2 regions of the Vibrio sp. BS-M-Sm-2 genome follow, and region 2 is predicted to be linked to the other one. Evidence: predicted binding sites of a transcription regulator. Region 2 holds the regulator's gene; the other holds the start of a gene.
What was found. The regulator MetJ, encoded in region 2, represses methionine synthesis genes. The targets are predictions, from matches to a motif close to TTAGACNTNTANANGTCTAA.
Positions count from the first base shown of each region.

Region 1: metH (methionine synthase) is a predicted target of MetJ. The motif match lies at 7,365-7,384, and genes of this name have one in related genera.

Region 1 is NZ_CP167894.1:1,552,753-1,563,751, forward strand. It holds gene AB8613_RS06915 (PglL family O-oligosaccharyltransferase) at 1-453, shown strand, start outside; gene AB8613_RS06920 (alanine--glyoxylate aminotransferase family protein) at 555-1,694, opposite strand; lysine riboswitch at 1,871-2,048, shown strand; gene lysC (lysine-sensitive aspartokinase 3) at 2,157-3,524, shown strand; gene metH (methionine synthase) at 3,639-7,316, opposite strand; gene AB8613_RS06935 (sodium:proton antiporter) at 7,486-8,766, shown strand; tRNA gene AB8613_RS06940 (tRNA-Trp) at 9,378-9,454, opposite strand; tRNA gene AB8613_RS06945 (tRNA-Asp) at 9,514-9,590, opposite strand; rRNA gene rrf (5S ribosomal RNA) at 9,634-9,749, opposite strand; rRNA gene AB8613_RS06955 (23S ribosomal RNA) at 9,845-10,999, opposite strand, start outside.
Region 2 is NZ_CP167894.1:2,191,284-2,202,282, forward strand. It holds gene priA (primosomal protein N') at 1-1,622, opposite strand, end outside; gene rpmE (50S ribosomal protein L31) at 1,954-2,172, shown strand; gene AB8613_RS09965 (malic enzyme-like NAD(P)-binding protein) at 2,505-3,812, shown strand; gene metJ (met regulon transcriptional regulator MetJ) at 4,020-4,340, opposite strand; partial or broken gene AB8613_RS09975 (O-succinylhomoserine (thiol)-lyase) at 4,549-5,729, shown strand; gene AB8613_RS09980 (bifunctional aspartate kinase/homoserine dehydrogenase II) at 5,732-8,143, shown strand; gene metF (methylenetetrahydrofolate reductase) at 8,441-9,340, shown strand; gene AB8613_RS09990 (PadR family transcriptional regulator) at 9,489-10,028, opposite strand; partial or broken gene ppc (phosphoenolpyruvate carboxylase) at 10,378-10,999, opposite strand, start outside.

The sequences.
Region 1 (10,999 bases), 640 kb from region 2:
ATCAGCAAGACCCTGTTTAGAGTGTCGAGCTTAGTAATACCTATCTTAGTCAGTTTTTATATGTTGAGCGCCCTGCATACCAACTATGTACTGACTAAGTTTGAACTTTCTAAACCGAAGAACCCAGACATTCTTAAGCAGGTAACGAACCCTGTGGTGTGGAAAGATCGCTACGATTGGGATATATACAGCACCTACCTAAACATTGGTCTTTATAAAGGTGACCCTAGCCTTATTCAGCCCTACGTTGATTGGTCACTAGAGATCATAAAGAGTAAACCAAGACCAGCGTTCTACAGTAACCTGATCCTTGCTTACCAAGGTTTAGGGGAAGAAAGCAAAGCGGAACAAATCCGTAGTGAAGCAAAGTTTTTATTTCCAAACAGAGACTTTTCACAGGTTCAATACAAGAAAATATCTCAAGCAGAAAACAATGTCTCATCGGCAGAGTAGCCAAGGACTAGAGAGATGTAACTATTGCATCTTATTTTTAGAACAAACACAAAAAAGCGCACGAGGATCGTGCGCTTTTCTTTGAAACGAGTCTAATTCGATTATTTAAGTACATCTTGCAGCGCTTTAAGACACAGCGCGACATTCTCTTTGCGAGCACCGTAGCCCATCAAGCCGATACGCCATGCCTTACCAGCCAAAGAACCAAGCCCTGCACCAATCTCAAGGTTATACTCTTCTAAAAGCTGCGTTCTGATCTTAGCCTCATCAATGCCTTCAGGGAAATAAAGTGCGTTCAGCTGCGGCAAGCGGCTCTCTTCATCGACCACAAACCTTAACCCTAATGCTTCTACACCTTCTTTAAGCTCTTGGTGCATAGCATGATGACGAGACCACGCATTATCTAGGCCTTCATTTTTCAATAGAACGAGAGACTCGTGCAGTGCATAAAGGCTATTTACGGGTGCGGTATGGTGGTAGCTGCGCTTACCTTCACCGCTCCAGTAACCTAATACTAGGCTTTGATCTAAGAACCAACTTTGCACTGGCGCTTGACGGGCTTTCATTTTATCAACGGCACGCTGAGAGAAAGTCACCGGAGATAGACCCGGCACACAAGACAAACACTTTTGACTTCCAGAATAAACCGCATCAAGCTGCCACTCATCAACCAGCAATGGCACACCACCTAGTGATGTTACTGCGTCAACAATCGTTAACGCATCAAACTGACGAGCGATAGCTGAGATAGCTTGAGCATCAGATAGCGCTCCGGTTGATGTCTCTGCATGAACAAAAGCCACAGCAACAGCATCGGGATTGTCTGTCAATGCTTGCTCGACCTTTTCAACTGAGACGGGCTTGCCCCACTCGTCGTCAACAAGGATGGCTTCGCCACCACAACGCACCACGTTTTCTCGCATACGCTCACCGAAGACACCGTTACGACAAACGATCACCTTTTCACCAGGCTCAATCAAGTTAACAAAACAGGTCTCCATACCCGCACTTCCCGGAGCAGAAACGGCAATCGTAAATTCGTTTTCCGTCTGAAAAGCGTATTTAAGAAGCTGTTTAAGCTCATCCATCATCGCAATAAACAGTGGATCTAGATGACCTATGGTTGGGCGACTCAAAGCCTGCAGCACTTGAGGCGAGATATCAGAAGGACCCGGTCCCATTAACGTTCGGTGTGGTGGATAAAAGCTATCGATAGCAGTAGTGAGTGTTAAATTAGACATGTACATCCCTTACGTTAATGTTGTGAACAATCCACCCTAAAGCAAATTGATTACCTCAGCAATTAGCCATAAGTATTGAGGTCAAACCACTGTCACATAATTGTTAAAATTATTTTTCAATTATCTCAAGTTACCAATTGACATTGTTACCGCAAACACGTTCAATGAAATGGCTATCTAGCAGAAGAGGAGCACTGCCCAGGCAGATGTTTTGTGGAACCGCATTTCCAATACAAAACATTTATGGGGAGCAGTGCCGAGATAATAAAAGGATGCAGGACCTTTATTATCGGTTGAGCGGGCTGAATCCCGTCAACTGTCGCCATTTCTATATGGTGAAGAGCTTCTGGGGTTACTATTCTAATAATTCCTCTCTTTTTGCTCTAAAACTCTCTTCGAAAAACATCGGACGTTGGATTACCCAACAGTAATTTTATTTTAGGAAGTCGTGGGAGATATATCGTGAGTGCATCTAATGTAGCTGGTTCTTTTAATGTCGCTAAGTTTGGCGGAACAAGTGTTGCCAACTTTGAAGCCATGAGCCGCTGTGCTGCCATTATTGAAAACAACTCAAATACGAAATTAGTCGTGAGTAGTGCATGTTCTGGTGTGACCAATTTGCTGGTTGAACTGGCGAATGGTGTTCAAGACAAAGCTCGTCGTCAGGAACTAATGACGCAATTAACGGACATTCATAATGCGATTCTTGACCAACTCGCAGACCCAATCAGCATCGAAAAAGAAGTTCACAGCATTCTTGATGACATTGCGAGCGCAGCAGAAGCCGCATCATTTCAAGCAAGTACTAAGCTGACTGATCACCTTGTAGCATGTGGCGAGTTGATGTCGACACACATCCTTGCTCAAATCCTTCGCGAGCGCGGAACACCTGCGGTTCGTTTCGATATCAGAGAAGTGATGCGCACCAATGATGATTTCGGAAAAGCAGAACCACAGCTAGAAGAGATTGCTGCTTTGGCAAAAGAGAAATTGATTCCACTGTGCCAACAACAAGTTGTCGTTACCCAAGGCTTTATCGGTGCTGATAGCGAAGGTAACACCACGACCCTAGGCCGCGGTGGCAGTGATTATTCAGCGGCACTGATTGCCGAGTCGGTACAAGCGATTGGCTTAGAGATCTGGACGGATGTTCCGGGTATCTATACTACCGATCCACGTATTGCTCCTAAGGCCTCTCCTATCCCAGAGATCAGCTTCAGCGAAGCATCGGAAATGGCAAACTTTGGCGCGAAGATCTTACACCCATCGACTCTAGTCCCGGCACTACGCCACCAAATTCCGGTATTTGTCGGCTCATCAAAAGCACCAGAGCTCGGTGGCACATGGATTCGTCAACAAGTTGAAAGCTCCCCTCTGTTCAGAGCGCTTGCCCTACGCTGCAACCAAACCATGGTTACGCTACGCAGCGCCAATATGTTCCATGCTTATGGCTTCCTCGCAAAAGTGTTCGAGATCCTCGCTAAGCATAAGATCTCTGTCGATCTTATCACTACCTCAGAGATCAGTGTCTCACTCACTCTCGATCAAACAGATACATCAGGTGGTGCTCCTCAGTTGCCAGAAGCCGCTCGCATTGAGCTTGAGGATCTGTGTTCTGTAGATATTGAACACGACCTATGCCTTGTTGCTCTTATTGGTAACAACATGAGTGAAAGCAAAGGCTATGCAAAGCAGGTCTTCGGCACTCTAGAAGATTTCAACCTACGTATGATTTGTTACGGAGCAAGCCCACACAACCTATGTTTCTTATTAGATGAACCTGTATCTAAACTGGCAATTCAAAAACTGCATCAAGAGCTATTTGAATAAGAAAGCGTTTAATAGGTTGGTTTGAATTAACCAAATCACAAATACAAAAAGGGTTGCTATTAAGCAACCCTTTCTCTTTTTACTTTACGAATCAAAGCCCGTCATAGATTCAAACTAGTTAATGTTTGGACCTAACCACTTCTCAGCTTCTAACATATCCCATCCTTTACGATCGGCATAGCTATCCACTTGATCCTGTTGAATCTGTGCAATAGCAAAGTATCGAGCATCAGGGTGTGAGAAGTACATACCAGATACAGAAGCACCAGGCCACATCGCATAGCTCGACGTTAAGGACATATCAATCGCTTTCTCAACATTCATTAACTCCCACAACGTACCTTTCTCGGTATGCTCTGGGCAAGCAGGGTAACCTGGAGCAGGGCGAATACCTTGGTATTTCTCACGAATCAAATCATCGTTCGATAAGTCTTCATCTGGCGAGTAACCCCAAATATCCTTTCTCACTTCTTTATGCAGGTACTCCGCGAACGCTTCAGCCAATCGATCAGCAACCGCTTGAATCATGATTGCATTGTAATCATCGCCTTTCGCTTTGTATTCATCAGCCAGCTCACGCTCACCAATACCACCCGTTACCGCAAAGCCACCAATCCAGTCCGCTTTACCACTTTCTTTTGGAGCAATGTAATCTGACAGGCAATAGTTAAAGCCTTTTGGTTTCTCTGTCTGTTGACGAAGGTTGTGTAGAACCTTTAGGACTTCGGTGCGAGATTCATCGGTATACACCTCAATATCATCACCAACACTGTTCGCTGGGAACATGGCACACATACCGCGAGCTTCAAGTAGTTTATCTTTCTCCACACGGTCTAACAGATCGTTAGCGTCTTTGAATAAACGTTGCGCTTCTTCGCCCACTTCTTCATGCTCAAGAATCGCAGGGTACTTACCAACTAAAGACCACGTCATGAAGAATGGCGTCCAATCGATGTACTGACGCAAAGTAGCCACATCAAAATCTTTGAAAATGTGCACTCCCGGCTTAGCCGGTGCCGGTGGTGTATAAGCATCCCAATCAATAGCCACTTTATTAGCACGAGCTTTTTCAAGTGTCACAGGCTTAGTGCGAGGCTTCTTACGATTATGTTGATCACGAACGCGATCATAATCGATATCCAACTTCTCAACGAAAGCAGGTTTCAATTCATCAGAAAGCAGTGACGTACATACACCCACAGCACGAGAGGCGTTGTTTACATAAACCACTGGCTCTGAGTAATTCTGTTCAATCTTAACAGCAGTGTGAGCTTTAGATGTGGTTGCACCACCAATCAAAAGAGGAAGCTTAAAGCCTTGTCTTTCCATCTCTTTGGCAACGTGCACCATTTCATCAAGAGATGGTGTGATCAAACCAGATAAGCCGATAATGTCGACGTTCTCTTCTTTCGCGACCTTAAGAATCTTTTCACAAGAAACCATCACACCTAAGTCGATAATTTCGTAGTTATTACACTGCAAAACCACACCAACGATATTCTTACCGATATCGTGTACGTCGCCTTTAACGGTCGCTAACAGAATCTTACCGTTAGTCGCACCCACTTCTTTGGATGCATTGATGAACGGTTCTAAGTGCGCAACAGCCTGCTTCATTACACGCGCAGACTTAACTACCTGTGGTAAGAACATCTTACCTTCACCAAATAGGTCACCAACAACGTTCATGCCGTCCATTAGAGGACCTTCAATCACCTCAATAGGACGAGAGGCATTAACACGAGCTTCTTCAGTGTCTTCAACTATAAAGTCTGTAATACCTTTAACCAAAGAGTGCTCTAAGCGCTTCTCTACAGGCCAAGTACGCCATTCTAGAGCTGACTTATCTTCAACTTTACCTACTGCTCGCTCTAGGTACTCAGTTGCCATATCAAGCAAACGTTCCGTCGAATCATCACGGCGGTTTAGTACTACATCTTCAACAGCATCACGCAGGTCTTCAGGAACATTATCGTAAATCTCCAGTTGACCAGCATTTACAATGCCCATATCCATACCATTTTTAAAACAGTGATATAGGAATACTGCGTGGATTGCCTCACGGACGTAGTTATTGCCGCGGAATGAGAACGACACGTTAGATACGCCACCAGAGATCATCGCATGAGGGAGATCGCGTTTGATGTCTCCCACTGCTTCAATGAAATCAACCGCATAGTTGTTATGTTCATCAATACCAGTAGCTACTGCGAAAATGTTCGGATCAAAAATAATGTCTTCAGGAGGGAAGCCAACTTCATCCACAAGAATGTTGTAGGCATTGGTACAGATCTCAACTTTACGCTCTCGAGTATCAGCCTGACCAACTTCATCAAAAGCCATCACAATAACGGCAGCACCATAGCGACGAACTAACTTGGCTTGCTCGACAAATTTCTCTTTGCCTTCTTTTAGAGAGATAGAGTTGACTATACCTTTACCCTGAATACATTTCAGGCCAGCTTCGATAACTTCCCATTTTGAAGAATCGACCATTACTGGTACTTTTGAAATTTCTGGTTCAGAGGCACATAAATTAAGGAATTTAACCATACACGCTTCAGCGTCTAGCATCCCTTCATCCATGTTGATATCGATAATTTGAGCACCGTTCTCAACTTGCTCTCGAGCAACACTCAAGGCTTCGTCGTAAAGCTCTTCTTTAATCAGGCGCTTAAAGCGAGCTGAGCCCGTCACATTGGTACGCTCACCCACATTCACGAATAAAGATTCTTTAGCAATCGTCAGAGGCTCTAGCCCCGAAAGGCGACAAGAAACCGGTAAGTCTGGCAATTGACGCGGCGTTACACCTTCAACAGCCTCAGCCATTTGGCGGATATGCTCTGGAGTAGTACCACAACAACCACCAATTAGGTTCAAGAAACCACTTTCAGCCCATTCTTTAACGTGTTCGGCCATATCTTCAGGAGAAAGGTCATACTCACCAAATGCGTTAGGTAACCCCGCGTTAGGGTGAGCCGAAACATTGCATTCTGAGATGCGAGACATCTCACCAACATACTCACGCAGTTCGTCAGGGCCTAGAGCACAATTCAGTCCAAATGAGATAGGTTTAACATGACGAAGGGCATTATAGAATGCTTCTGTTGTCTGCCCTGAAAGCGTACGACCTGATGCATCAGTGATGGTACCGGAGATCATCACTGGAAGAATAATACCCACTTCTTCAAAAACAGATTCAACGGCAAAAGCACACGCTTTCGCGTTCAACGTATCGAAGATAGTCTCGATAAGAATAAGATCTGAGCCACCCTTAATAAGCGCACGGGTCGATTCAGAATAGGCTTCAACCAATTCGTCAAAGCTAACATTACGGTACCCTGGATCATTTACATCAGGCGAGATAGAACAAGTTCGGTTGGTTGGGCCTAACACACCCGCAACAAAGCGAGGCTTGTCTGGAGTCTTTGCTGTCCACTCATCAGCCGCTTCACGAGCAAGCTTGGCAGCAGCAAAATTAATTTCGTCACTAAGGCTTTCCATATCATAGTCGGCCATAGCGATAGTTGTAGCGTTAAAGGTATTGGTTTCGAGGATGTCTGCCCCAGCTTCCAAGTATTCTGAATGGATATCTTTGATAAGCTTAGGCTGCGTAAGAACTAAAAGGTCATTGTTGCCTTTTAAGTCACTGTGCCAATCAGCAAAGCGTTCACCACGATAGTCTTGCTCTTCCAATTTATAATCCTGAATCATGGTACCCATACCACCATCAATCAGTAAAATTCGTTGCTTCAACAGAGCGTCAATCTTTTGCCTTACATTACTTCCCACGGTACAACCTCATTCCTTTAATTATCCCTCCATCCTATCACACATTAAAAAGGAGTCTAGACGTCTAAAAAAGGAAATTGATTACCGACTCATGACAAAAAAATGTTTGCTATTTGAGCATGAGACAACGAAAATTCATATTCATACTTTGTTACATGTTGGAATCCCAATGTCGGTCTATTACACCTTATGCTTCTTGTCCGCTGCAGCCATGCTTATTGCTTTCGTGAATACAAAAATTGGTAAAATGCAGACAACCATCGCCATCACAGCTGGCTCAATGATGTTATCTCTATTGATTATCATTGCGGGACAAAACAATTGGTTCCAACTGGCTGACATCGCCTCAGAAACCGTTGCCAGTATCAACTTTGAAGATTTCCTACTTAAGGGAATATTGGGGTTCTTACTCTTTGCCGGTGGTTTAGGGATTAAGTTACCAAACCTAAAAGACCAAAAGTGGGAAATAACTGTACTCGCGTTAGGTGCTACGCTGTTTTCAACCTTCTTTATCGGTTTTGTACTGTACGGGTTCTGTCAGGTCATCGGCATTCAATTTGATCTGATTTACTGCCTACTCTTTGGCTCGTTAATCTCTCCAACCGATCCAATTGCCGTTTTAGCAATAGTAAAGAAGCTCGATGCGCCCAGAAGAATCTCTACTCAAATCGAAGGAGAATCTCTATTCAACGATGGTTTTGGCTTAGTGATCTTCGTAACCCTATTTACTATCGCATTCGGCACAGAAGCGCCAACCGTCGGTAGTGTGACCATGCTATTCGTTCAAGAGGCAATTGGCGGCATCGTCTACGGTTTTGTTTTAGGTCTTGTATTCCATTACCTAATCAGCAATACCGATGACCACTCGATGGAGTTGCTATTAACCATCGGCATCCCAACTGCTGGTTATGCGTTTGCTGAAGTTCTACATGTATCAGGTCCATTAGCGATGGTGGTATCAGGTATCATGATTGGTAACTGGACTCGCTTTATCGGATTCTCAAAAGAGAGTGAAGATCACCTAGATCATTTCTGGGAATTGATAGATGAATTCTTAAACGGCGTATTATTCTTGTTAATTGGTATGTCGATGCTGCTATTCAAATTCCACCAAGAAGACTGGATCTTAATGGCGTTCGCAGTCCCCCTTGTATTGAGTGCTCGCTACTTAAGTGTTTTCTTGTCTTACATTGGATTTAAACGTTTTAGAACTTACAACCCGTGGTCGATTAAGATTCTAACTTGGGGTGGTTTACGCGGTGGTTTAGCACTAGCCATGGCACTTTCAATCCCTTCAGGTATCTGGGTAATTGAAGACAAGGCAATAGATGTTAAAGAGATAATCCTTGTCATGACATATGCTGTTGTTGTGTTCTCTATTCTGATTCAAGGCTCAACAATCACTCCTATGATAGAGAAAGCAAAACAAGCAGAGAAAGAGCTAGATTAACATCTAGATGATCAACCAAGGCCGTCTACTTTAGGTGGCCTTTTTTATACGTAATGAAAGTCAAACTCACCAATTCCCTCGCTGAAGAGTATACGTGGAACATAGAGCTTATATCGATATTTGATACTGCTAGTATTTGAGTAAACAAAAACCTTAATGTGGGGGAGGACTAAGTTTGGCCAGAACTCTTTCAGGAGCTCAAGTCATACAGAGAACTCGTTATTCTGCGCCCTCGCTAGTCTACCCAATAAACCACTTCCAAGATTATATAAGTATCAATCGAACGGCTTCACCTTGCACCTTGAAACACAAATAACGGGACTCAATGTCTCGCTAGAATAGCGTTAGTTATTAACTAGCAGAATTACAGAGCAAAATGAGTGTTGAGTAGATAGAGATAGCTAAAGGAGTACTTGGTGCTTCCCGCGTTACCTCTAATAAAGGCTCTAGCATTCCTGCAGGGACGCTCAGTCTAGAGTCTTAAATATAGCAGGGTTCGAATAAGCCGGCACTCCGAGATTCGACCGGGCTGGCGATCCAACTCCCAACATTGCTTCGTAGAAGCAACAGATGTAAAAAAGCCTCAGCATTTCTGCTGAGGCTTTAGTATATGGCAGGGGTGGAGAGATTCGAACTCCCAACACGCGGATTTGGAATCCGCTGCTCTGCCAATTGGAGCTACACCCCTAAAACTTTCATTACTTCAGATTCGAAAAAACCTCGCACTAGGCGAGGTTATCGAATAAGTGGCGGAGTGGACGGGACTCGAACCCGCGACCCCCGGCGTGACAGGCCGGTATTCTAACCAACTGAACTACCACTCCGCAGTGGAAGACTTGTCGTCGCTGACAAGTGTTCAAATTTAAAGCCTGGCGATGTCCTACTCTCACATGGGGAAGCCCCACACTACCATCGGCGCTATTGTGTTTCACTTCTGAGTTCGGCATGGAATCAGGTGGGTCCACAATGCTATGGTCGCCAAGCAAATTTTAAAATTCGGAAAACTGTATTTAAAAGTCTATCTCTTCAAACTCATTCAAGGTCTGTCTTTGAGTCCACAAAACCCCTTGGGTGTTGTATGGTTAAGCCTCACGGGCAATTAGTACAGGTTAGCTCAATGCCTCGCAGCACTTACACACCCTGCCTATCAACGTCGTAGTCTACGACAACCCTTTAGGACGCTTATAGCGTCAGGGAAAACTCATCTCAAGGCTCGCTTCCCGCTTAGATGCTTTCAGCGGTTATCGATTCCGAACTTAGCTACCGGGCAATGCCATTGGCATGACAACCCGAACACCAGAGGTTCGTCCACTCCGGTCCTCTCGTACTAGGAGCAGCCCCTTTCAATTTTCCAACGCCCACGGCAGATAGGGACCGAACTGTCTCACGACGTTCTAAACCCAGCTCGCGTACCACTTTAAATGGCGAACAGCCATACCCTTGGGACCGACTTCAGCCCCAGGATGTGATGAGCCGACATCGAGGTGCCAAACACCGCCGTCGATATGAACTCTTGGGCGGTATCAGCCTGTTATCCCCGGAGTACCTTTTATCCGTTGAGCGATGGCCCTTCCATTCAGAACCACCGGATCACTATGACCTGCTTTCGCACCTGCTCGAATTGTCATTCTCGCAGTCAAGCGGGCTTATGCCATTGCACTAACCACACGATGTCCAACCGTGTTTAGCCCACCTTCGTGCTCCTCCGTTACTCTTTGGGAGGAGACCGCCCCAGTCAAACTACCCACCAGGCACTGTCCGTAATCCCGATTCAGGGACCAACGTTAGAACATCAAAACTACAAGGGTGGTATTTCAAGGACGACTCCACCACATCTAGCGACGCGGTTTCAAAGTCTCCCACCTATCCTACACATGTAGGTTCAATGTTCAGTGCCAAGCTGTAGTAAAGGTTCACGGGGTCTTTCCGTCTAGCCGCGGGTACACTGCATCTTCACAGCGATTTCAATTTCACTGAGTCTCGGGTGGAGACAGCGTGGCCATCATTACGCCATTCGTGCAGGTCGGAACTTACCCGACAAGGAATTTCGCTACCTTAGGACCGTTATAGTTACGGCCGCCGTTTACCGGGGCTTCGATCAAGAGCTTCGACCGAAGTCTAACCCCATCAATTAACCTTCCGGCACCGGGCAGGCGTCACACCGTATACGTCATCTTACGATTTTGCACAGTGCTGTGTTTTTAATAAACAGTTGCAGCCACCTGGTATCTGC
Region 2 (10,999 bases):
ATCTGCGTACCGATAAGAATTTGGTATTCCCCCTTACGAATCGACTCTAGTGCGCTTTCTAAGCTGCCTTTCCTGCGGGTGCTGTCACGGTCAATACGAATGGTTTTGTATTCAGGGAATAGTTGGCCAAGCTGAGCCTCTAACTGCTCGGTACCGACACCCACAGTCACTAAGTTCGCAGACCCACAACCTTGGCAATTGTGCACGATATGCTGTTGCGAGCCACAATGGTGGCAGCGCATTTCATTACTGTATTGATGGTAGGTATAGTACGCATCACAGCGCTTACACTCGGCTGTCCAACCACAATCGTGACACATCAATGCCGGAGAAAACCCGCGGCGATTGAGGAACAGCATCACTTGGTTACCTGCTTTGAGGTGTCTTTGCATCTCTGCAATCAACGACGCAGACAAGCCACTTTCTAGATATTCTCCTTTAACATCCAATACCTTATTGGTGGTCGGCAGTGCGACACCCGCACGTGAAGTAAGGGTGAGATAACTGTATTTACCAATCTGAGCGTTGTGCAGTGTTTCAAAGGCCGGAGTCGCCGAGCCTAACACTATTGGAATCTGTGCTTTATGAGCACGCATGATCGCCACATCTCGAGCGTGGTAGCGCAGGCTATCTTGTTGTTTATAAGACGCGTCGTGTTCTTCATCGACAATGATAATGCCCAGATCCGCAAACGGCGTGAACAGAGCCGAACGGGTACCAATCACGATGCCCGCTATTTTATCACGCGCCGATAACCAAGCATTCAGTCGCTCAGAATCGTTTAAACCTGAGTGGATAACCTCAACAGGCACATTAAAGCGTCGCTTAAAGCGGTTAATCGTTTGAGGGGTGAGGCCAATCTCAGGCACGAGTACTAACGCTTGTTTACCTTGATCGAGAATCGGCTTAATCATATTCAGGTAAACCTCGGTCTTACCTGAGCCAGTAACGCCTTCTAACAGGAAACAACCAAAGTCGGTTTGGCTATTTACGGTCGCAATCGCGATGGCTTGTTCAGCATTGAGCTTAGGTTTGTCTTGGTCGTTTTCAAGATCAACTGGCCACGCCTGACGCTTCGGCTTTTTCTCTACCGATTCAATCCAGCCTTTCTCTTCTAGTGTCTTGAGTACGGCGCTGCCAACTTCTTCATCAATGAACTCTTGATGGGGTACGGGGCCGTGCTCAAGCATGTGCATCACTTTGGCTTGTTTGACTGCGCGACCAAAACCTTGCATCAGTTGGTCTTTGCCTGATGGCGTTAACTGCCACTCAACCAGCGTTGCGAAGTCGGCGGCTTTGCCTTTTCTTAGAGCGCTCGGAAGGGCGTTAGCAAAGGTCTCGCCAAGAGGGTACTGATAAAATTGACTGCACCACATTAACAGTGAATAGACAGATTCCGGCCAAACAGGCTGATTGTCTAATAGGGCTTTAATGGGTTTGAGCTTGTCTAGCTCGAATTCAGATTCGTTAACCAGAGCCGTTACAATACCGGTTAAGGTTTGTCGTCCAAAAGGCACAGAGACTCGTCCACCAATAATCGGAAATAGATGGCTAGGAATCTTGTAATCGAACTGCTTGTCGAGTGGAACAGGCAGTGCCACGCGGGCAATCATTGGACGCATAAAGGGACGGCTTTATCTGAGTTGACGAGAGCGAACAGTCTAAAGGATAAGGCGGTTAAATTCGAGAAGCAGTTTGGATGAAGGCGGCGAGTTAACGTATACAGACAACGACAGCTCGAAATCTCAGGGCGATAAAGGAAATAAAGAGAGAATTGGTGAAAAATGTATCAAATCAGTTGATCCTGCCTTTTAGATTCATTACTATACTGCGCCTTAAAGGTATGGCTTCATCACTCTTTTGTGTCGATGCGGTGTCTTTATTTCTTTTTTAAACTACGTGTGGTGTGCGGCTTAGAATCGTATAGCGACACGGCCTACTTGAGGTTATCCCATGAAAGCTGGAATCCACCCAGAATACAAAGCAGTTTCTGCAACTTGTTCTTGCGGCAACACATTTGAGTTCAACTCAACGCTAGCAAAAGAATCAATCCACCTAGACGTATGTGACAAATGTCACCCGTTCTACACTGGTAAGCAACGTATCGTAGATACTGGCGGCCGTGTTGATCGCTTCAACAAGCGTTTCGGTGCTCTTTCTAGCAAGAAGTAATTCTCGCTATTTAGACATGAAAAAGGACACTTCGGTGTCCTTTTTTGTTGCCTGTAATTTGAGAAAGCAGTGACTTTCATTCAAGCTTCAATCCCGCCTAACGATAAGGTGCCTACCTTTCTATTGCAGGGCAATTCCTTGCGTACCTCTCTTCACCAAATTCAGCTCGAAAGTTCAACAAGCGACAGTAATTTCAACTGCTCACTGGTCTTATTAGTAGTGAAATCTCGTTTTTTAATGAGACAGAGGCTTCAACCACCTAGGAACTTTGAAGTACATCCATTAACATGAACAAGATCCCCCAAATAATAATACCCTAGGAACCTACACCTATGTCTGAAGACAGCAGCCAAGCTCAATCCTCTCAAGCGTTATCATCTGAAAAATCGTTATCGCCTCAAGAACAATTCCGTCAGCAAGCTCTTGATTACCATGAGTTCCCAATTCCTGGCAAAATTGCCGTAGAACTGACGAAGCCTGCAAACTCTGCAGAAGACCTAGCACTTGCATACAGCCCAGGCGTAGCCGAGCCTGTTCGCGAGATCGCACAGAACGTCGATAACGTTTATAAGTACACAGGTAAAGGCAACATGGTTGCAGTTATCTCTAACGGTACAGCGATTCTTGGCCTAGGTAACCTTGGTCCTATTGCTTCTAAACCTGTTATGGAAGGTAAAGCGCTCCTGTTTAAGCGTTTTGCTGGTTTAGATTCTATCGATATTGAAGTAAAACACCGCACAATCGATGAGTTCGTTGATACGGTTGCGAATATCGCAGATACATTCGGCGGTATTAACCTGGAAGACATCAAAGCACCAGACTGTTTTGAGATTGAACGTCGCCTGATTGAACGTTGTGATGTTCCGGTATTCCACGATGACCAACACGGTACTGCGATTGTGACAGCAGCGGGTATGCTGAACGCGATCGAACTTCAAGGTAAGAAACTTGAAGAGTGTAAGATCGTTTGTTTAGGTGCTGGCGCAGCTGCGGTTGCTTGTATGGAACTACTGATTAAGTGTGGCGCTCAGCGTGAAAAAATCTACATGCTTGACCGTAAAGGTGTGATCCACACTCGTCGTGATGACCTAAACGAATACAAAGAGCTGTTCGCAAACAATACCGACAAGCGTACGCTTGAAGATGTTATCGAAGGCGCTGACCTGTTCTTGGGTGTATCGGGTCCTAACCTGCTTCCAGCAGAAGCTCTAACGCTGATGGCTGATAAGCCAGTTGTGTTTGCATGTTCAAACCCAGATCCAGAGATCAAGCCAGAGCTTGCTCACGAAGTTCGTTCTGACCTTATCATGGGTACAGGCCGCAGTGATTACCCTAACCAAGTAAACAACGTACTTTGTTTCCCATTCATTTTCCGTGGTGCACTAGACGTGCGTGCGAGCGAAATCAATGACGAAATGAAGCTAGCGGCGGTTAAAGCGATTCGTGAACTGGCGAAAGAAGAAGTTCCAGCTGAAGTACTAGCAGCTGCGGGCGAGACTGCACTGGAGTTCGGTAAGGGTTACATCATTCCTAAGCCAATGGACCCACGTCTACTTCCTCGCGTAGCAAAAGCAGTAGCAGAAGCGGCTGTTGAATCTGGCGTAGCTCGTATCGAGATGCCTGCTAACTACATGGCATAGAAGCATATGGCATAGAGACTGGATGACATAATCTTCTGGTATCGTCGTTTCGTTATCGAGACGAAAAGAATAATAAAAAACCGACTCATCTGGAGTCGGTTTTTTTATGTCTATCATTCACAGCGCAGTCATAAAAAACAATGCGCGGTGTGATAAATAGGGTTCAGCTAGAGCGAATCAATAATGAAGGCAGTGACTGAGTTGTTTTTATTCTTCGTCAAACGCTTCGAACTCGATGCCCATTTCTGTCATCAGCTTTTTCACTTCAGCAGGGATATCGTCAGGACGGTCTTTACGAAGGTCTTCATCCGTTGGTAGTGGTTGGCCTGTGTACGCATGTAGAAAGGCTTCGCACAGTAGCTCACTGTTTGTTGCATGGCGTAGGTTGTTAATCTGGCGGCGAGTACGCTCGTCAGTTAGAACCTTTAACACTTTTAGAGGGATAGAAACTGTAATCTTCTTTACTTGTTCGCTTTTCTTTCCATGCTCAGCATATGGGCTTATGTATTCACCATTCCAGTCGGCCATTGCGTACCTTCATCACTTTAGTTGTTAGAATAAATTAATAGTGGTGATTTTAGCGGGATTTACCGCCATAAGCAAAGACATATGGACGTCTAGAAGTGTTGACGTCTCACGTTTATGAAAGTAAAGTGAATAACATATATCTAACACAGCCGCAAAATGCCGACAAGCAGCTGTGATTCTCAGACGCAAAACTTGTAAGGAAGCACCTATGAGCAGCCGGAAGCCAGCAACCATCGCAGTACGTACTGGTATCGAGTCAGACACGCAACACCATGCCGTTGTCCCACCTATTTATCTTTCGACTAACTATGGGTTTCCCGCTTTTGGTGAAGTGCCAAAGTACGATTACACCCGTTCTGGTAACCCAAATCGCGGTTTATTAGAAACGGCACTGTTTGAGCTTGAATCGGGTAAAGGCGCGGTTGTCACTAATTGTGGTACCTCGGCGCTTAACTTATGGGTTTCTGCTTTCCTAGGCGGCGATGATCTTATTATCGCACCACACGACTGCTACGGCGGTACTTACCGTCTGTTTAACACTCGCTCACTCAAAGGTGACTTTAAAGTTCTGTTCGTTGATCAATCGGATCAAGCGGCGCTGGATGCGGCGATCGCGCTTAAGCCAAAGTTGATCTTAATTGAAACACCATCGAATCCTTTGGTTCGTGTGGTTGATATTGCAGAAACTTGCCGTAAAGCGAAAGAGGTTGGTGCTCTGGTTGCTGTCGATAACACGTTTTTGACTCCAGTGTTCCAAAAGCCTTTAGAACTGGGTGCGGATTTTGTTATCCACTCAACCACCAAGTACATCAACGGACACTCGGACGTTATTGGTGGCGTTGTCGTCACGAAAACTGAAGAGCACGCTGAAGAGCTAGCATGGTGGGGCAACTGTATTGGTGCGACCGGCACACCATTTGATAGCTACATGACTCTACGTGGTATTCGTACGCTAGGTGCGCGTATGCGAGTTCACGAAGAAAGCTCACGTGAAATTCTGGCGTCTCTGCAGCAGCAAGAGCTCGTCGGCACGATTTACCACCAAGCCTTCCTGAACATCCGGGTCATGATATCGCGAAGAAGCAGCAGTCTGGCTTTGGTTCAATGCTGAGCTTTGAGTTTGCGGGCTCATTCGAGGCGCTTAAATACTTTGTTGATAAGTTAGAGCTGTTCTCTTTGGCGGAATCGCTGGGTGGTGTGGAAAGCTTGATTTGTCACCCTGCTTCGATGACTCACCGTGCAATGGGCGAAGAAGCGCTGGCAGAAGCGGGTGTTTCTCAACAGTTACTGCGTCTTTCTGTTGGTCTTGAAGATGCAGAAGACTTGATTGATGACCTCAAGCAAGCGTTTGAAAAGACACAAGGCTTTATTGCTGAAGGGGAGGGTTAATAATGGCAACCTTTCGCCAGCTACATAAATTTGGTGGTAGCAGCTTAGCGAATCCTGAGTGTTACCAGCGCGTGGTCAACATTCTTAGAGAATACTCATCAGCCACTGACTTGGTCGTGGTGTCGGCAGCGGGTAAAACAACTAACCGCTTGATTGAGTTTGTTGAAGCGCTCGATAAAGATGGTCGTATCGCTCACGAATGTTTGCAAGCACTTCGTCAGTTCCAACTTGAGCTGATTGAAGCGCTGCTTGAAGGTGAGTCTGCGGCTCAGCTAACGGCCACTATTCAGCAAGAATTTACCGCTTTGGGTGAGTTAACGGCTCCTCTAAGCGAAGCGCAAAAAGCACAAGTGCTAGGACACGGTGAGGTTTGGTCTTCACGTCTGTTAGCCGCTTTGTTGTGCCAACATGATTTACAAGCGGTTGCTCAAGATGCTCGTGCCTTTTTGCGTGCAGAAGTAGGTGCTCAACCTGAAGTTGACCGCGCACGTTCTTATCCTCTGATTAAAGAAGCTTTGGCGCAGCATGCCCATTGCCGTGTCGTTATTACTGGCTTTATGGCTCAAAATACTGAGGGTGAAACGGTTCTACTCGGCCGTAACGGTTCGGATTACTCAGCAACTGTAATTGGTGCTTTGGCTGAGGTTGAACGCGTAACAATTTGGAGTGATGTAGCGGGCGTTTACAGCGCAGACCCTCGTTTGGTATCGGATGCGTGCTTACTACCTCTGCTTCGTCTTGATGAGGCCAGTGAATTAGCTCGTTTAGCGGCTCCAGTGCTTCACAGTCGAACGCTACAGCCTGTGGCTCAAAGTGCTATGGATCTCAGCTTACGCTGCAGCTATCAGCCGGAGGCGGGCTCTACACAGATAGAGCGTGTACTGGCATCGGGGCGTGGCGCCAAAATCATTACTTCTCTGGATGAAGTTCTTATCGTGCAGCTGACCTTTGGTCACGGCCATGATTTCGATCGTCTAGAGAGTGAAGTGCTTGAAGGGCTTAAACGCGCTCAACTGGAGCCGCTGGCTTATGAGCTTGAACCGGATCAACACTGCTTGCGTCTTGCCTATACGGAAGAGATCGCTGGTGGTGCATTAGAATATCTACAAGACCATGCGATTGAAGCTGAGATTAAGCTAAAAGAGGGTTTCTCTTTGATTGCTGCCGTGGGTGCTGGCGTGACTAAGAACCCGAACCATTGTTACGGTTTCTACCAGCAGCTTAAGAGCTCGCCAGTTGAGTTCATCTCGGAAGCGAACTCTGGCTTGAGCTTAGTGGCTGTGATTCGTAAGAGTGAAACATCAAGCCTAGTGAAAGGTATTCACTCTCAACTATTCCAAGCGCAGAAGCGTGTTGCGATTGCTTTATGTGGCAAGGGCAATATTGGTTCAAGCTGGTTAAGCCTGTTTGCAGAGCAAAAAGCGGAACTTGAAAAGCGTCGTGGAATGAACTTTGAGTTGGTTGCGGTAGTTGATAGCCAAACTTATTGGTTCGACGATCAAGGCATTGATGCGACCTCGGTGAGCAAGCGTTTTGATGATGAAGCGATTGCCAACAATGGTAACGACTGGTTAGAGCGTTTGGGGTCTATTCAGGGTTACGATGAAGCTGTGGTACTCGATGTCACCGCAAGCCCTGTGCTTGCAGCAAAGTACCTGCAAATTGCACAACAAGGTATCCACCTGATCTCGGCGAACAAGGTGGCTGGTTCTGCATCGAGTGAGTATTACCATCAAGTACAAGATGCTTTCGCTAAGATCAGCCGTCATTGGTTGTACAACGCGACAGTGGGTGCAGGCTTACCGATTAACCACACGGTACGTGACCTACGTGAAAGTGGCGATGACATCATTGCGCTGTCGGGTATTTTCTCTGGCACGCTGTCTTGGTTGTTCCAGCAGTTTGATGGCACGGTGCCGTTCAGCGAGTTAGTCGACTTAGCATGGCAACAAGGCCTGACTGAACCAGACCCGCGTGCTGACCTAGATGGTTCAGATGTGATGCGTAAGCTGGTGATTCTGGCGCGTGAGTCGGGTTTGGATATCGAACCTGAAAACGTAAAAGTAGAATCTCTCGTACCTGCAGAGCTGCAAGAGCTATCAGTTGATGACTTCTTTGATAAGGCTTCTGTGCTGAGTGAAGAGTTGGCTGAACGTTTAGAAAAAGCACATTCGCAACAGAAAGTTCTGCGTTACGTCGCGCGTTTAGAGAAGAACGGCAAAGCAACTGTAGGCGTTGAAGCTCTGTCTAAAGAACACGCTCTAGCGAACTTGCTGCCTTGCGATAATATCTTTGCGATTGAGAGCAAATGGTACAAAGATAATCCATTGGTTATTCGTGGCCCGGGTGCTGGTCGTGAAGTAACGGCTGGTGCAATTCAATCTGACCTAAACAGAATGTCTAGTCTGTTCTGATGCTCAGATCGGTTGGTTTAATACTTAGATCAATTGTTTTAGTACGTAAATGGCATACTATTCACTAAGATAAATAAGGCTGAAAGCACGATGTGTTTTTCAGCCTTTTTTCTGCATTATTTCTGCTTTGCGATCGATCTAGCGACTTGAGTTTTACTCACGATCTACTTGAGAAAAATTCATAATGGATCTGTTGACATTAAATCGTATTCAATACATTCTACAGACATATAGACGTCTAAACGTCGTTTAAGGATTTGAGTTTTTAGTGGTTGCTTTTGCCACAGGGAGAGTAAGATGGGATACACACACGCTAGTCATATCGACGCTTTAAATCAGAATATCGCTGAGCTTTCTGACAACATCAATGTGTCATTTGAGTTTTTTCCACCAAGCAGTGAGAAGATGGAAGAGACCCTGTGGAACTCTGTTCACCGTCTTAAAACACTTCAACCAAAATTTGTATCGGTAACCTACGGTGCAAACTCGGGTGAGCGTGATCGTACCCACTCAATCATTAAAGAAATTAAGAACCAAACCGGCCTAGTGGCTGCACCGCACCTAACGTGTATTGATGCGAGCCGCGAAGAGCTGATTCAAATCGCTGACGATTACTGGGCGAATGGTATCGAGAGTATTGTTGCGCTACGTGGTGATATTCCAGCAGGTGGTGGTGCGCCAGAGATGTACGCATCTGACCTAGTAGAGTTACTTAAATCTCGCCACGATTTTGATATCTCAGTAGCGGCATTCCCTGAGGTTCACCCTGAAGCAAAAAGCGCTCAATCAGATCTTATTAACCTAAAGCGTAAAGTGGATGCCGGTGCTAACCGTGCAATTACTCAGTTCTTCTTTGATGTAGAAAGCTACCTACGTTTTCGTGACCGTTGTGTAGCGGCTGGTGTGGATGTTGAGATTGTACCGGGCATCTTACCGGTGTCTAACTTTAAGCAAGCGTCGCGCTTTGCTGCGATGAACAACGTAAAAGTACCAGGTTGGATGGCGAAGCAATTTGAAGGTTTGGATGATGATCCAACCACTCGTCAGTTAGTTGGTGCTAGCCAAGCGATCGATATGGTTCGTACGCTGAGCCGTGAAGGTGTGAAAGATTTCCACTTCTACACGCTAAACCGTGCAGAAATGACCTACGCACTTTGCCATACGTTAGGCGTTCGCCCACAGGTTGCTGCGCTGTAATTAAAGCGTTTGTAAACAGCCTCTGGCTGCAAACTTTCAAATCCTATAGATACAAAAAAGGCTTGGACTCATAGAGTTCAAGCCTTTTGCTTTTCTAGCTTCTAGCTTCTAGCTTCTAGCTTCTAGCTTCTAGCTTCTAGCTTCTAGCTTAAGCTAGAGCGCCAAGTTCAAGCAGTACTTCTTCAGCCCATACAATCCATGCTTCACGGATAAGTAGGTTACGACGAAGTGTTAGACGTTCAAGACGTGCTTGCTTATCTAGTGTCGATGGCGTTGCGTAGTAAGCTGCTTCGATTTCTTTGTAGTGAGAAACCAGTTTGCGAGACTCTTCTACTAGTTCAGCAAGTTGTACACGGTAAGCGTCAGAAGGTTGTACAGCACAAGCCATTAGCTTAGCTGAGAACTCGTCACGAACTGTTGGGTGTGCAGTTGGTTGTTCAAACCATTCACCTAGCGCGCCACGGCCAGCATCGGTGATAGAGTAAACTTTACGATCAGGTTTGCCTTCTTGAGGCTCAAGCACGCAAGTTACCTGGTCGTTCTGAGCCATTTTATTTAGCTCGCGGTAAACTTGTTGGTGGCTAGCTTTCCAGAAGTAACCAATGCTTGCGGAGAATTCTTTTGTGATATCGTAACCAGTAGCATCGCGTGTACTTAAAACGGTTAGAATTACGTGTGGTAATGACATGTCTGAAATCCAAATGGTAAACAGTAAACAAATACTTAAACAACAAGTGTGCTTCTAATGGCACGTTATATTGGTTATGTCTAAGTAGCACCAACTCATCGGTTGGTTATGTCACCTTACAAAGCCGTTTATCACCTAGGTTGACCAGTTTATTGGTCAAGTTGCTGCAGATTATTTTTTTGGAGTGTTTCCGCAGCGGAGCAGTAGTATATCTAAATAATAAGCATAAAGTAGAATACATGGACAAAATAACCCAAAAAACTGACAAAAAACTCAGTATTGCTTATTTTGTGAAACAAAAAGGTCGCACTAGGCGACCTTTTGTCTATTGAATAGTAGGAATCACTAATTAACCAGTATTTCGCATGCCTGCTGCAATGCCTGCAATCGTCACCATTAGCGCTTCTTCTAGCTCTGCTGGTGGTGTTTCACACTTACGAGTACGGTAAAGCAGCTCTGCTTGAAGCATGTTTAGTGGCTCAACGTAGATGTTACGTAGGCGAATTGATTCAAGTCCCCAAGGGTCGCTCTGCATCAAGTTCTCGTTATTTTCTACATTCAGCACTGCTTTGATGTCTTTTTGCAGCTGTTCACGCAGCAATTCACCTAACGGTAATAGCTCTTCGTCAACAAGACGTTGGTCGTAGTACTTAGCGATTTCCATGTTGCACTTCGAGTACACCATTTCCAACATACCTAGACGGGTAGAGAAGAACGGCCACTCGCGACACATCTCTTCAAGCAGAGCTTGATGGCCTTGGTCTACAGAGTACTGAATCGCTTCACCCGCGCCTAACCATGCAGGAAGTACCAAACGGTTTTGGCTCCAAGAGAAGATCCATGGAATCGCACGTAGGCTTTCTACGCCGCCGTTCGGGTTACGCTTAGCAGGGCGAGAACCAAGAGGCAGTTTACCTAGCTCCAGTTCAGGCGTCGCTTGTCGGAAGTAAGGTACGAATTTCTCTTCACCA